Regions from separate parts of the Clostridium sp. HBUAS56017 genome, predicted to be linked through region 1. Evidence: riboswitches for the same ligand, from Rfam matches in the RefSeq annotation. Region 1 holds a riboswitch; each other region holds the start of a gene.
The links. A riboswitch is a leader RNA that binds a small molecule or an ion and turns the genes downstream of it on or off. The one in region 1 is predicted to bind cobalamin.
Positions count from the first base shown of each region.

Region 1 (5,237 bases):
AAGCAAACATAGTTCAGTTTATTGTGATTTTCATAATTTAAGAACAAGAAAATCAGGAAATGTAAAGTATATTGACTTACATTTAGTTGTTCCAGAAAATATGTCTGTAAAATCAGCTCATGATATATGTGATATTATAGAAGCAGATTTAGAAAATTCCCTAAAGAATACAGAAGTTATGATACATTTAGAATCATGTACAAATCATTGTGGTGATTGTCAGTACTTAAATAAAGAACATTGCAAGCATAATTAATATTGTTATGAAGTTATTAGAAAATCGCAGGCTAATATGGATTGCGATTTTTTAGGTGTGCCAAGCATGGAGGCTCATTAATGGGAAAAAGAGTATTTGCCAAGTTTTTATAGTGGAGCATTGACAAGTGTTTTTAATAAACTTAAATTAGTATATATAGTAATTTATGAAAGGTGGGAGAATATGAAGAAAATAAAAAAAATTCTAGCTCTACTATTGATTTTAGGATTTTCACTATCAGCAGTTTCATGTGGAAAAAGTTATAAGGTAGATGAAGGTTTAGATGATATAGCAGGATCGGTAGAAACAAAAGAAAATTCAAAGGATAATCTGAAAATAAGTTATATTGATGTTGGACAAGGTGATTCAGAACTTATTCAGGTAGATGGGAAGAACATATTAATAGATGCAGGAGATAAGGATGATGATGCGTATAGCTATTTAAAATCGATAGGAGTTACAAATCTAGATTATGTAATAGCTACTCATCCTCATGATGATCATATTGGAGGTATGACAACCATTATAAATAAGATTAATATAGGTGCTTTTTATGCTCCTAAAGTAACAGCTAATACAAAGTCTTTTGAAAATATGATAGATGCACTTAAAAAGAAAAATATTCAGATGAAAGCACCTAGTGTTGGAGAAGAGGTTACTATAGAAAATGCAAAGCTAACATTTCTAGCACCAAATGGTGGTGACTATGAAGATGTAAATAATTATTCTATTGTAACTAAGTTAACATATGGGAAAAATTCATTTCTATTTATGGGAGATGCTGAGGAACTTAGTGAAAATGAAATTATGAAAAATGGCCTTGATATAAGTGCTGATGTGTTAAAGGTTGGCCATCATGGAAGCAATAGTTCCACAAGTAATAACTTTTTGAAAAATGTAAATCCAACTTATGCAGTTATAAGTGTAGGTAAAGATAATAAATATGGACATCCTACAAAAGCAACTTTAAAAAAGTTAAAATCAAAAAAAGTATTGAGAACTGACTTAAATGGAACTATAACAATATATTCTGATGGTAATAAAATATATGTTTCTCCAGATAAAAAAGTTAAAGAAGATACTAAGAGTAGCAATACAAAGAAGTAATATTCACATTGACGTAGTATAAAATCAATACTATAATCAAAGAAAAAGAATAAATTTAGTATAAACTATACTAATTAGTATGGAATACAAGTTCAGTAGATTAATAGGGAAGTTGGGTGTAAGTCCCACGCAAGTCCGTTGCTGTAAATAAGGAGTATGAGCTAATTTTTAGACCACTTTGAAAAGTTTCTTGGGAAGGTAAGTTCATATGATGATCTATAAGCCAGAATACCTGCTTGTATTTTATTCAATAACCCTGCGGTTACCGGAGTTATATGTTTAAATTTATACAAAGAGATGTGGATATACCACTTTTTTGTGATGAAATTTTAGAGAATATAGCTCTCATACATATAATGCCATTGACCTAATTAATATTAGACTTAGTCTATTATTAAAGGGCAATGGTGTTTTTTTATTCCTTAGGAAATTATATAAAATTTGAAAAGGTGGTTGGTTGAGCCACTTATTTCATAAATTAATTTTGAGTATAGGTAGTGTATAGAGATATGATAAGAGAAGATGAAAAGTACATATATAAAAATAATAAAAGATTGAAATATGGATACACAACAGGATCTTGTGCAGCAGCAGCAGCTAAAGCAGCTACTATAATGCTTTTAAGAAATAATTTAATAAACAATATTGAACTTATGACGCCTAAAGGAATGCTATTAAAATTACAAGTATTAGAGATAGAAAAATGCAAAGATTATGTAAAATGTGCTATTAAAAAAGATAGTGGAGATGATCCTGATGTTACTCATGGAATGTTAGTTTATGCTAAAGTGTCAAAAGGTACTTGTGAAAAAATAGTTATAGATGGAGGCATTGGAGTAGGAAGAGTAACAAGAAAAGGTCTAGAATGCCCAGTTGGTAGTGCAGCTATTAATAAGGTTCCATATAGCATGATTCATAATGCAGTTAAGGAGATTTGTGAGGAAAATGATTATCAAGGTGGTATAGATGTGGAGATTTCTATTCCAGAAGGTGAAAAATTAGCTGAAAAAACTTTTAATCCTAGGCTTGGCATTGTTGGAGGAATTTCTATTTTAGGAACAACAGGCATAGTTGAGCCAATGAGTGAAGCCGCTTTAATTGATACTATTAGGGTAGAAATCAAGCAGTTAGCAGCTAATGGGACAGAATATTTAGTAGTTACTCCAGGTAATTATGGTGAAAATTTTTTGCATGATAATATGAAAATTAATATAAGCAAATCTGTTAAATGTAGTAATTTTATTGGAGATACCATAGATATAGCTAATGAGTTTAATCTTAAAGGAATTTTGCTTATTGGACATATTGGCAAGCTCATTAAGCTGGCTGGAGGAATTATGAATACCCATTCTAAAAATGCAGATGCCAGAATGGAGATAATTACTGCAAATGCTCTTTTAGCAGGGGGAGAAAGTAACCTCTTAAAAAATGTTATGGAATGTATAACTACGGATGAAGCATTGGATATCCTTGAAGAGGGGAAAATTAAGAATGAGACTATGAATCTTGTAATGGAAAAGATGGATTTCTATCTGAATAAAAGAGCAGATAAAAGGCTGCTAATAGGAGCTATAATGTTTTCTAATGAACATGGTCTTCTTGGAGAAACAAGGGACGTAGAAAATATATTAGAAAAACTAAATGGGGGAGAGTAAAAAGTGATGACAGGAAAATTATATGGAGTTGGAGTAGGACCAGGAGATCCAGAACTACTTACATTAAAGGCTGTAAGAATATTAGAAAGTAGCGATATTATTGCTATTCCAAATAGCAATAAAGAGAAATGTGTGGCATATAAAATAGCAGTTCAATCTGTACCGAGTTTGGAAGAAAAAGAAATGCTTTGCATATCAATGCCTATGACAAAGGATAAGGATATATTAAAAAAGAGCCATGAAGAAGGGGCTAAAGCTATTATAGAAAAGCTTAATCAGGGAAAGAAAATCTCATTTATAACATTGGGAGACCCAACAATTTACTCTACATATCTATATATTCATAGACTTGTTTTAGGAGAAGGCTATGATACAGAGATAATAAGCGGAATTCCTTCTTTTTGTGCAGCAGCAGCTAGGATAAATGAGGGGTTAGTAGAAAATTTTGATGAACTTCATGTAATTCCAGCATCATACCAAATTAGAGATGCTCTTAGTTTGCCAGGGACGAAGGTACTTATGAAGTCAGGGAAAAAGATGAATGAGGTTAGAGAAATTCTAAAAGGCACAGAATCCGATTCGGTTATGGTTGAAAATTGTGGTATGGAAAATGAAAAAGTATATAGAGATATAAATGATATTAAAGATGATTCAAGTTATTATTCTTTAATAATAGTAAAGGAGAAATAAATGGTTAATTTTGTTGGGGCTGGTTCAGGAGCAGTAGATTTAATTACAGTTAGAGGGCAAAAGTTATTATCAGAGGCAGATGTAATTATATATGCGGGATCTTTGGTTAATCCAGAACTTTTAGAGTATAAAAAAGAAGGTTGTGAAGTACATAATAGTGCAAAGATGACTTTAGAAGAAGTTATTGAAGTTATTTTAAAGGCTGAAAAAGAAAATAAGATGACAGTTAGATTACATACAGGTGATCCAAGTATTTATGGTGCTATCAGGGAGCAAATGGATGTATTGGATAAACATAATGTAGAGTATAAGGTTTGTCCAGGAGTAAGTTCATTTTGTGGTGCAGCATCAGCTTTAAACTTGGAATATACACTACCAGATGTATCTCAAACAGTAATAATTACTAGAATGGTTGGAAGGACTAGTGTACCAGAAAAAGAAGAGATATCAAAACTTGCAGCTCATAATGCAACTATGGTTGTTTTTTTAAGTACAGGTTTATTAGAAAAATTGCAAGAAAGATTAGTAGTTGGTGGATATAAAGAAAATACAACTGCAGCAATAGTTTATAAAGCTACTTGGGATGATGAGAAAGTAGTAAGATGTACTGTAAGCACCTTAGCTGAATCTGCAAAGAAAAATGGGATAACAAAGACAGCACTTATTATTGTTGGAGATGTTCTTAGTTCAGAGTATAGTCGTTCAGATTTATATAATCCAAAGTTTACTACTGAATTTAGAAAAGGTATAGAATAGTGGATATATCAGTAATTAGTTTTACTCAAAAAGGGAGTTTATTAAATAAGGAGTTAAGCTGTAGTTTGAGTGACTTTGGATATAATTGTGAAGCTTTCACAATGTATAAATCAGCTGAAGAGCTTGGATTATTTTCTTTGAAGAATGGATTAAAGGATTGGACAGAAGAACATTTTCATAAAAAAGAGGCCATTATATTTATAGGAGCTATAGGGATTGCAGTAAGGGCTATAGCACCTTTTGTTAATTCAAAAACAACAGATCCAGCTATAGTTGTCATAGATGAATTAGGGAAGTTTACTATTCCTATTTTATCTGGACATATAGGTGGGGCAAATTCTTTAACAGAGAAAATTTTAAGGATTTTAGATTCAACTCCAGTAATAACCACAGCAACAGATATTAATGATAAGTTCTCAGTTGATGTTTTTGCAAAAAAGGAAAATCTTTATATAAATGATATGACTATGGCAAAGAAGATTTCTAGTGAAGTTTTGGACAATGTGGATATAGGTTTAGTTAGTGATTACAAAATAGAAGGTAAATTGCCTAAAGAGCTTAAGATTTTAGAAAATGGTGAAATTGGAGTTTGCATTTCAGTACAAGAGAAAAGACCTTTTATAAATACTCTAAATTTAATTCCTAAGATTTTAACTTTAGGTATCGGTTGTAGAAGAGATACAAGTATAGACAAAATAGAAAATCTTGTTATGAAAGTTTTAAATGAAAATAATATTTTAATTAATGCAGTTAAAAATATAGCTAGTATTGAT
Region 1 is NZ_SULK01000015.1:15,041-20,277, reverse strand. Features, by position in the region: gene FAY47_RS13250 (cation diffusion facilitator family transporter) at 1-256, shown strand, start outside; gene FAY47_RS13245 (MBL fold metallo-hydrolase) at 440-1,363, shown strand; cobalamin riboswitch at 1,435-1,618, shown strand; gene cbiD (cobalt-precorrin-5B (C(1))-methyltransferase CbiD) at 1,873-3,018, shown strand; gene cobI (precorrin-2 C(20)-methyltransferase) at 3,025-3,708, shown strand; gene cobM (precorrin-4 C(11)-methyltransferase) at 3,709-4,464, shown strand; gene FAY47_RS13225 (cobalamin biosynthesis protein) at 4,530-5,237, shown strand, end outside.

Region 2 (5,237 bases), on a different contig from region 1:
ATGTGACTATACAGACAGCTGAACTTGGAAAAGTAGATCAGGGTGGTGGAGGAACAATCGCATATATTTTAGCTCAATATAATATGGAAGTAATAGATTGCGGAGTGCCTGTTCTTAATATGCATGCGCCTTGGGAAATTGCAAGTAAAGTTGATATATACGAAACTATGAGAGGTTATTACGCATTTTTACTTGAAGCATAATTCAAAAAAATTAGAGTCTTTTATGATTAAAGGCTCTATTTTTTTGCTCAATTTTCATTATAGAATAAATTTTTGCATTAAAAAGTATAATAAAGTTAGTGAGTGATATAGTTTGTAATTACTTGGAGGAGAGATATGTATAAATTTAGAAAAATAATAGGAGTTTTTGCAATTATTATTTTTGCAACAGTGATTTTTCAAGGTAACGAAAAAAATGCTTTGTGTTTATCAAAGGTAAATGAGGAAAAAACTTTAAAGATAGGAGTTATGGAATACAAATCAAGCGATCAATATATTTTGGAAATCCATAAAAGTTTAGAACAGATTCAAAGAGATAATCTGGGCAAAGTTGAATTCCTTTTTTATGATGCAAAAGATAATCAAGAAGTTCAAAATGCAAGTATCAATAAGCTGCTTCAGGAAGGTATTGATCTTTTGGTAGTTAATATAGTAGATATTAATACAGCACAAAATGTAATCAATATGGTTAAACAAAAAAATATACCAATTATTTTCTATAATAGAGAACCACTTACAACAGATGCTATAAAATCATATAATCGAGCTGTATTTATAGGAACCGATGCGGCAGAAGCTGGAATTTTACAAGGAAAAATATTTTACAAACTATGGAGTATCAATAAGAAACTTATCGATAAAAATAGGGATAATAAACTTCAGTACGTTATGCTAAAAGGAGAACCTTATAACATTGAGACTCTTGAAAGAACAAGATACTCTGTATTAACTATTAATAGTGAAGGTATAGGTACAGAAGAATTAACATCGGTTTTTTGCTCATGGGATGGAAGTACAGCAGAAAGTGTCATGAATACTGTATATTTAAGTTATGGAAATAAAATTGAAGCCATTATTTCAAATAATGATGCAATGGCTATAGGGGCAATTAGAACTCTACAAAAATATGGATACAATACTGGAGATCCAAATAAAATGATTCCGATTGTTGGTGTGGATGCCATACCAATTGCAATTGAGTATATTGAAAAAGGATACATGACAGGTACTGTTGTTCAAGATGTTATGGAAACAGCAAAGGCTATCTATACTTGTGGTTTAAATTTAATTAATAGAAAAAGCGCTATTGATGGAACAGCATATAATTTTGATGATACAGGGGTTTCAATTCGTATACCATATAAGGAATATGTAAAATAATTTTTTAAGAAATAAATTATTAAATATAGTTATCTTTAAGGAGGAACTAAATGAAGTATTTTAATAGAATATTAGGAAGCCTTATTTTAATAATTTTAGTATCTTTAATATTTCAAAACTTTTGTAAAAGTGTCTCGAACGTATATAATACAAATGGAATAGTTCCTTTAAAAATTGGAGTTCTTGAATATAAATCTGATGACCAATATATTTTAGAAGTACATAAAAGTTTAGAACAAATTCAAAAAGAAAATGAAGGAAAGGTTGAATTTATTTTTGTAGATTGTAAAAACAGTCAAGAGATACAAAATCTTAGCATAAATAATTTTCTTCAAGGAGGCATTGATATTTTATTTGTAAATTTGGTAGATATAACAGAAGCAAAAACCGTTATAGATATGATTAAACAGAAAAATGTTCCTGTTATATTATATAATAGGGAACCTCCTATAAAAGATTCAATAAGATCCTATAATAGGGCTATATTTGTAGGAACAGACCCAAGTCAAGCAGGTATATTACAAGGTAATATAATAACTAGGCTATGGAAAAGTAACAAAGGAGATATAGATAAAAATGGGGATGGTAAAATTGGGTATATTATGTTAAAAGGAGAACCTAATAATATAGAGACAATAGAAAGGTCTAGATATTCTATTTTAACAATAAATAATGCAGGAATAGAAACAAATGAATTAGAAGCAGTATATTGTAATTGGAGTGAAGATACTGCTAAATATTTTATGCAAACTTTATATTTAAGTTACGGAAATAAAATTGAATTTATAATTTCAAATAATGATGCCATGGCTATAGGGGCTGTAAAAGCTTTACAGAAATATGGATTTAACACTGGAGATCCAAAGAAGATGATTCCAATCGTAGGTGTGGATGCTATACCAGAGGCAAGAGAATATATAAATAAAGGATATATGACAGGAACTGTTTTGCAAGATGCAAATGAAATGGCAAAGGTACTTTATATGAGTGGAGTTAATTTATTCAATGGTAGAAGTGCTATAGAAGGGATACCATATGGATTTGATGACACTGGAGTTTCAATTCGTATACCGTATAAAGAATATCCTCCTATAAATAAATAACTTAAAGATATTCTTTGTATTTGTAGTGAATATTGTGTTAATGTGGGATGAAAAATAAATTAATCTGGCCAAAATTAATTTTATTTTTTAATAAAGTTACAAATGTAATTATTTTAGTTGACAATGAACTTATATGATATATAAACTAAGGTATATGGTTTTATACTAAAAGGGAATAGGGTCGGAATCCCTAGCAGCCCTCGCTACTGTATTAAGCTACGAAATCTTAATAAACCACTGAAAAACAATTTTTGGGAAGGTAAGAAAGTAGGTATGATGCTTTAAGCCAGGAGACCTGCCATAAATCAATCATAAAATTTGCTTCGAGGAGGAAGGAAAATGAAAAAAATAATATCAAGATTTTTAGCAATTATATTTATTTTATCATTAGTTATTGCTATACCAACAAAAGAAACAGTACAAGCTGCTGTAGATAATAATACTTTGGAAAATATGATTAATACAACTGTAGATTATTTAGTTAAAAAGGATGCCTTATATGGAAATGAGTGGAGTGTTGTTGCAATAGCTCGTTCCAAGAAAAGTATACCATCTAGTTATTATGATAAATACTACAAGAGTGTAGAAGGTAAGATTATGGAGGAAGTAAAGAAAGCCGTGCCTTTTACTTCTGATGTAGCTAAGTCAGATTGGACATCAATTACTGATGCTGAAAAATTAGTGTTAGCATTAAATTCAATAGGAAAAGATCCTAAGAATGTGGTAGGATTAAATTTAGTGGATTTAATATGGAACAGAGAAGGTCTTGGAAATAATGGGGTTAGTGAACTTGCATATGCATTAATAGCTTTAGATTCTAAAAATTATGAAGCTCCAGCAAATTCAAAGAACACAAGAAGTTCTATAATTACAAAAATGTTATCACTTAGAACTGGAGATGGTGGATTTAGTTGGGATAATACAGCAGCTACTGCAGATATAGATACAACAGCTATGGTAGTTCAAGCTTTGGCAAAATATTATGATAGACCAGAAGTAAAAACTGCTGTTGATACATGTTTAAATATATTAAAAAATAATCAAACAGCAAAAGGTGACTACGTAAGTGTATATGGTTCTCAAACTTACGAAAGCCCATGTACAGCGGCACAGGTAGTTGTAGCTTTAGATAACCTAAAGAAAAATCCTACTTTAGTTCAAAGTGGATTTGTAAAAACAATGGATTTAATAGATGTTATGACTAGTTATTATGTGCAAGGTGGGGGATTTAAAAACTCTAGTACAGATGAAACTCCTGATAATATTGCATCTACACAATTATTATATGCTTTAGTATCATATGAAAGACTACTAGAAGGGAAAAATTCTTTATATGATCTTATAGATGTTAGTGTACAAGCAAAGCAACTGGAACCTCAAAAAGAAGAGCCTAAAGTTCAACAAATTGAAGTTCAAGATAGAAGTGTAGCTACTAATGTAACTGCTGGTGATACTGCAAAATCTAGTGAAGTAAATGAGATTAAAACTGGAGACAATGGAAGCTTTAATGTGTTATTAATTATTATGGCTGTTATGACAGGCGTAATGGTAGTAATTAGAAAGAAATCATTAAAAGAAGTTAGATAATTAGAGATCAATTCTTAATGGTATTATCCTTAAGAATTGATCTTATTTTGAATAGTTATAAGTATAGTTTAGAGTAATATTTGAGGTGATATTATAATGATAAGAAGATATTGGAAAGTAATAGCTATTTGTATATGTGTATTATTTGCTATAATTCTAGGAATAAGAGGTCTTAAAATACAAACACCTGAAGAGGTGGCGAGTAATAAAGTAGAAGTGATGCAAGATGAAAGTGGAAATACAGATGAGAAAAACGTAGATTCAAATTCACAAAATCAAGTAGTAAATAATGAAAGTGGTAATGATAAAGAAGAGGCTCAAAAGAGTGAATCTAATGAAACAGGGAAAGCGGTAACACCTGCTAGTAAAAATTCAAATGGATCAGAAAATACTGGTTCAGTAGAGTCAGCAAACAATAAACCTATGGATCAAGGGAATAATAATACAGGCACAAGTAATGGTACAAAGCAGGAAGCGCAACAAACTAAGTCATATGTTAACTTTTCTATTGATGCTAAAAATGTTTTGAATAATATGGAGAGTTTGACTGCGGGAAAAGAAAGTACTCTTGGAGACAATGGTAATATTTTTTTAGGAAAAATAGAAATTAATGATGGTGAAAGCGTGTTAGATGTTTTGATTAAGACAGGAATTCCTGTATCTCTGAACGGAAGTTACATTAAAGGAATAAATAATTTGTTTGAAAAAGACTGTGGTAGCAAAAGTGGATGGATGTACAAATATAATGGAAAAGTGCTGGGGAAATCAGCATCAGAGCAGAAAGTTTATAATGGAGATACTATAGCGTTTATATATACATGTGATTATGGAAATGATTTGAGGTAGTGAAGTTTATGTATAGAAAATCAATGGATAGTTTTTCAAGATTGCATCCTTTAATTAATTTTACATATTTTCTTTTTGTAATAATGTTTAGCATGTTTTTAATGGATCCTATCTTTTTAGGAATCTCATTAATAGGATCTATGCTATATTCAGTTTATTTAAAGGGAATAAAAGCCTTAAAGTTTAATGTCATATACATGATGCCAATGATTATATTTCTTACAATTTTGAACCCATTATTTAATCATGAAGGAGCTACAATAATTTTGTATATAAATAATAATCCAATAACTCTTGAAGCTATAATATATGGAGTTGC
Region 2 is NZ_SULK01000008.1:77,625-82,861, forward strand. Features, by position in the region: gene FAY47_RS08795 (aminopeptidase) at 1-203, shown strand, start outside; gene FAY47_RS08800 (galactose ABC transporter substrate-binding protein) at 339-1,382, shown strand; gene FAY47_RS08805 (galactose ABC transporter substrate-binding protein) at 1,433-2,485, shown strand; cobalamin riboswitch at 2,624-2,803, shown strand; gene FAY47_RS08810 (prenyltransferase/squalene oxidase repeat-containing protein) at 2,825-4,072, shown strand; gene FAY47_RS08815 (DUF4430 domain-containing protein) at 4,169-4,918, shown strand; gene FAY47_RS08820 (energy-coupling factor transporter transmembrane component T) at 4,927-5,237, shown strand, end outside.
Region 2: it holds a riboswitch for cobalamin, as region 1 does, so the genes downstream of both, FAY47_RS08810 (prenyltransferase/squalene oxidase repeat-containing protein) here and cbiD (cobalt-precorrin-5B (C(1))-methyltransferase CbiD) in region 1, are expected to answer to the same signal.

Region 3 (5,237 bases), on a different contig from region 1:
GTATAACAAAGATGTTCAGCTTTTATAATAACATTATCCATAATATGTTACTCCTTGAATTTATACTAATATAGCAAGTGCTAAAATAAATACTTCAATTAAGATTACAACTAAAATATCTTTTGTACATATTTCGTAAGTTTCATTTAATACATGAATTTCTCCATTATAGCATCGAGATTCCATTGAATCATAAAGAGTGGAAGCTTTCTTAAAAGATCTAATTAGTAGGACAGAAAGCATTTGACTCATACTATATAGTGAGGTTTTAAAGTTTTTATTACCTAATCTAGATTTTTGCGAGGTTTGAATAGTTAATGCAATATCTAGCAGAACAAAAATATATCTATAAATCAATAGCATTAGCTCTATTATGATAAAAGGGCAATGAATTTTTTTAAAAACACTAAGTAGATCTGTAAAGGGCGTAGTTAATGTTAAAAGATATAAGCAAGATATAGAACTAATAGCTGTAAGGATTAAATTTATAGTAAAAAATAGAGAATTACTACTTATAGCTAGATAATGACTTCCAAATTCTAATGAAAATAAATCTAATGGATAAGTAGTAATATTAAATATTATTGCAACTGAACTTAGTAATAAAAATAAAAAGGGAACAGTTAAAAGTTTTAAATAATAAGTTAAGGAAATATTATTATAAAGCAAAGTAATAGCTCCCATTAAAACTAATGTAACTAAAGATATAATATTTGAACGAGCTATGACACAAATCAAAAGAATACTTATAGCAAAAAAAGATTTTAGACTTGGATCTTTATGGCGTAAGTTTGAATTATATGCTAATTTATCTATTGTTATCATTTCTATTTTCCTTTGTAAGTTTTGCGCGAGTTCTTAAAGTACCTAATCCATAACCTAATATACCGGCTCCAATAGCAGCTTGAAGACTGAATAATAATGATTCGGTTTCAGAACCAGGTGGTTCTAAAATAGGTGATGCCCAAGCTTTATAAGAAGGATTAATTTGAGATATAGATTCCTCAGCTAAGGAATCTGAACCAGCAAAATCAGAATTTTTAACTAATATTAATGGTACTGAAGCAATAAGAATACAAATTAAGAGTAATATTATAACAGTCTTTTTTTTGCCCATTAATTTATGCCTCCATTATTAAAATATCCAAGCTCCTTAAGTTCAGATTTTGCATAACTTTCAAGTCCCATAATAACAATAACAGTTAAGATTCCTTCAATGATAGCTAATGGAATTTGGGTAATAGCAAATATACTCATAAAATTAATTAAAGATGCCATAAATCCACCAACTTCCGATGGATAAGCAAGTGCTAGCTGAATAGAGGTAATACAATAAGTAAATAAGTCTCCTAAAGATGCAGCTAAAAATATAGCAATCATCTTAGGAATTTTTGCTTTAAGTGATACTTTATAAATTATATAAGATAATATAGGACCAGCAATTGCCATGGAAAAGGTATTTGCGCCTAAAGTTGTCAATCCCCCATGTGCAAGTAATATTGCTTGAAATAATAAAACTATTATGCCTACAACACTCATTACAGCAGGGCCAAATAATATAGCTCCAAGACCAGTACCAGTAGGATGTGAGCTACTACCTGACACAGAAGGTATTTTAAGTGCAGAAAGTGTAAAACAGTAAGCGCCAACCATAGCTAGAATTAGAAGTGTTTTTCTATGTTCATTAATAGTTCTTTTAATTGAAATCAAACCTAGAAATAAGAACGGAATGCATAATGCGCTCCAAAGTATACAATATGCAGGTGGCAAATACCCCTCCATTATATGCATAGCATTTGTATTTTTACCAATTCCAAAAGTTATAGATATAATTACAGATAGTAATAAAAAGCTCTTTTCTTTTTTATTCATCTAATTCTCCCCCTTTTTTAAACAAAAAAAATCGCCCTTTGAGAGTATAAAAAGGCGTAACAAAATAGAGATGAAGCTCTATTCTATTATACAAAGTTATACTCCGTAACTTTATATAGTCTCGTATCAATAGGCAGGTCTTCTGACTTAGGGGTCAAAATAGTAATCTATCTTCCCATTATTCACAGTGATATATTTGATTACTACTATTCCATTACAGCGGCGGGACCGTATGGGACTTTCACCCATTTCCCTATTATCTCTATCTACAAAATATTATAGATGAGCACCTATTGATATTAAATTGTCTTATAAATTCTAGCATTAATACAGACAAGCGTCAATATTAGGAAGTTTTTTATTTTCATGTTCCTTATTTACTTAAATGTGATATTTGTTCATAATAGTATTTATAATAAAAGTTATTTGGGAGGTAAGTATTTTGAAAAAACTTGTTCATGGTGGAGATGTATATAGTGAAAGAAATATTAAGATAATTGTAGACTTTTCTGCTAATATAAATCCTTTTGGGTTACCAAACTCAGTAAAGGAAGCTATAGTAAACAATCTAGATAATTATATGAATTATCCTGATCCATTATGCAGAGAACTAAGACAAGCTATAGCTAAGCATGAATCTACATTAGCAGATAATATTATTTGTGGCAATGGTGCAGCAGATATAATTTTTAAGGTAGTCCTTGCATTAAAGCCAAAGAAAACCTTATTAATAGCACCAACTTTTTCAGAATATGAAGAATCCATAAGATATATAGATGGAGAGATTAAATATTATGACCTAAAAGAAAATAAAGAATTTAATATAGAAAAGGACATTTTAGATTATATTACAGCAGATCTTAACATGATGTTTATTTGCAATCCAAACAATCCCACAGGTATTCCGGTTAAGTCAAAAGAGATGATTGAAATAGTTAAAAGATGTGAAGAGAAGGATGTGATTTTGGTTGTAGATGAATGTTTTATAGATTTTTTAAAAGATGAAGAGGAATATAGTATTTCAAAATTTATTGATAAGTATAAAAATCTCATAATATTAAAAGCTTTTACAAAAATTTATGCCATGGCTGGAATAAGGCTTGGATATATGATATGTTCAAATGAATTGATTTTAGATAAAGTAAATGCAATTGGACAACCTTGGAGTGTTTCTACTGTAGCTAGTAAATGTGGAGTTGCTGCTTTAAATGAAGTGGAATATGTTAAAAAGAGTAAGGAAAATATAGAAGTTAATAGGGAATACTTAATTGATGAGTTAAAAAAGCTTGGATTTAAGGTTTTTGATTCAAAAGCAAATTTTATTTTCTTTAAAGCAAATGATAAAGAGCTAAATGTTAAACTAGAGGAACATGGAGTTCTTATAAGGTCATGTAGGAACTATAAAAATTTAGGGGATGGCTTTTTTAGAATTGCAGTGAAAGGGGAGAAAGATAATATTTATTTAATTGATTGTTTGAAAAAGATAGGAGTGGTTTAGGTGTCAGTAATAATGGTTGTAATCGATGGAGCGCTGAGTTCTGATTACAATGTGTGTGAAAATATAAAAAAAATTAAATTATCTGGCAGTATAAATAATACTCCACAAGGAATGGAAGTAAATAGTTTAACTTGTATAATGAACATGTTAGGAATACCATATAAAAAAATACCTAAAGGAAGGGCATATTTAGAAGCTATTGCTTTAGGTGAAAATATTAAAGATAATGACTTAATACTTAGGTGTAATGATATAAAGATAAAAAATGGAAAACTTGTGTCTAGTAACGAAGTTTCAAGTAAAGACATTAGCGAAATTAGTAATTTCAAGTTAATTGATATGGGAAGTTATAAGAATTTGCTTATAGTTAGAGATGGAAGAAAGTTTTGTAAATCACTAAAGACTTTTGAACCTCATCAGAATATAGGTAAATTAATAACAGAGATATTACCAAGTTGTGAAAACTTAGAGTTTACAAATTTTTTGATGAAACTAATTTATAAATACAACTTATATCCTTGGGGACAATCTGTAAAAGAGGAATTTCCAAGCTTTTATAGTTTGCACAATATAAATGGTGCAGTAGTTTGTAAAACAGAAATTGTAAAGGGCATTGGCAGGACAATTAAGATGTTTACACCAGATTTGCCAGGTACCACAGCAGATGTGGATACAGACTTGAATATAAAGGCAAAAACAGCTTTAGAATTATCATTTAAATATGATTTTGTTTTATTACATATCAACGGTGGAGATGAGAGTGCTCATAGAAGAAATATTGATGAAAAATTGAATTTTATGAAAAAGATAGATTGTGAAGTAATTGGATATTTAATAAGAAACTTAAAAAAAGATACATCCCTTATAGTAACATCAGATCATGGAACTAGTTCAGAAAATGGTGAGCATATAAATGATTGTGTAAAATATTACATTTATAACAATAATGTAGAAACCCAAAAGTGGATTAACAGGAATTGTAGTTTTCAGGGAAGTTGAGTAAGTTTTTATAGCATTGATATTACAATCATAGGTAATAATAATAATGAAATTGATTAGGAGGGAGAATATTATGACAAATAGAAAAACTAGAAAACAACAAAGAATACAAGCTGGTGGAAGTTCTACGGCTAATGAAGGTGGCCATAATCCAAAAGAGAATAGAAAGTCTGGAAAAAGAACAGAAAGCAATGAAATAGACGAATAAGTATAATGGCAAAACTTATGGAGTAATTTTACAAAAAAAATAAACTTTTCATAGGATTTATATTTGCCTAGTGGTAAAAATAATAATGAAGTTGATTAGGAGGGATAATGTTATGAGTCATAAAAAATCAAACAATTCAGCTACTAGCAGTGCAGCACAAAATGTTGATACTTCTTCTTGTGGATGTACAAGTGGAAAGGATAATAAAAAGAATAAAAAATCAGCAGTTAATAATCAATGGAGTTAATTTGGTATAATAATAAAAAGAACTATATAAGTATTATAACTTATATAGTTCTTTTTATTAAGCATTTGCTATTCTATTTAATTCGGATGTAAAAGCTACTAATTCTTCAATACTGGCATTAGCCTCTTGAATAGCGGCAGATTGTTGCTCTGTATTAGATAAAGTTGAGTCTGAAATATCTAGAGTCTTTTTCATAGACGATTGAATTTCATTGGTAAGGTTTACTATTTGCATAGCTGTTTCCTTTGAATTTTGAGATAAATTTCTTATTTCAGTAGCAACAACTCCAAATCCCTTTCCAGCTTCACCAGCTCTTGCAGCTTCTATTGCTGCATTAAGACCTAACATCTTTGTTTGGTCAGCAATGCTTTTTATGGAATCAAGTATCGTATTAATTTGTTCAGATACTTTTT
Region 3 is NZ_SULK01000004.1:211,221-216,457, reverse strand. Features, by position in the region: gene FAY47_RS06175 (ATP-binding cassette domain-containing protein) at 1-41, opposite strand, end outside; gene cbiQ (cobalt ECF transporter T component CbiQ) at 61-825, opposite strand; gene FAY47_RS06165 (energy-coupling factor ABC transporter substrate-binding protein) at 809-1,117, opposite strand; gene FAY47_RS06160 (energy-coupling factor ABC transporter permease) at 1,117-1,872, opposite strand; cobalamin riboswitch at 1,987-2,181, opposite strand; gene FAY47_RS06155 (histidinol-phosphate transaminase) at 2,315-3,370, shown strand; gene FAY47_RS06150 (alkaline phosphatase family protein) at 3,371-4,369, shown strand; gene FAY47_RS21160 (hypothetical protein) at 4,443-4,577, shown strand; gene FAY47_RS21155 (hypothetical protein) at 4,690-4,824, shown strand; gene FAY47_RS06145 (PocR ligand-binding domain-containing protein) at 4,882-5,237, opposite strand, start outside.
Region 3: it holds a riboswitch for cobalamin, as region 1 does, so the genes downstream of both, FAY47_RS06160 (energy-coupling factor ABC transporter permease) here and cbiD (cobalt-precorrin-5B (C(1))-methyltransferase CbiD) in region 1, are expected to answer to the same signal.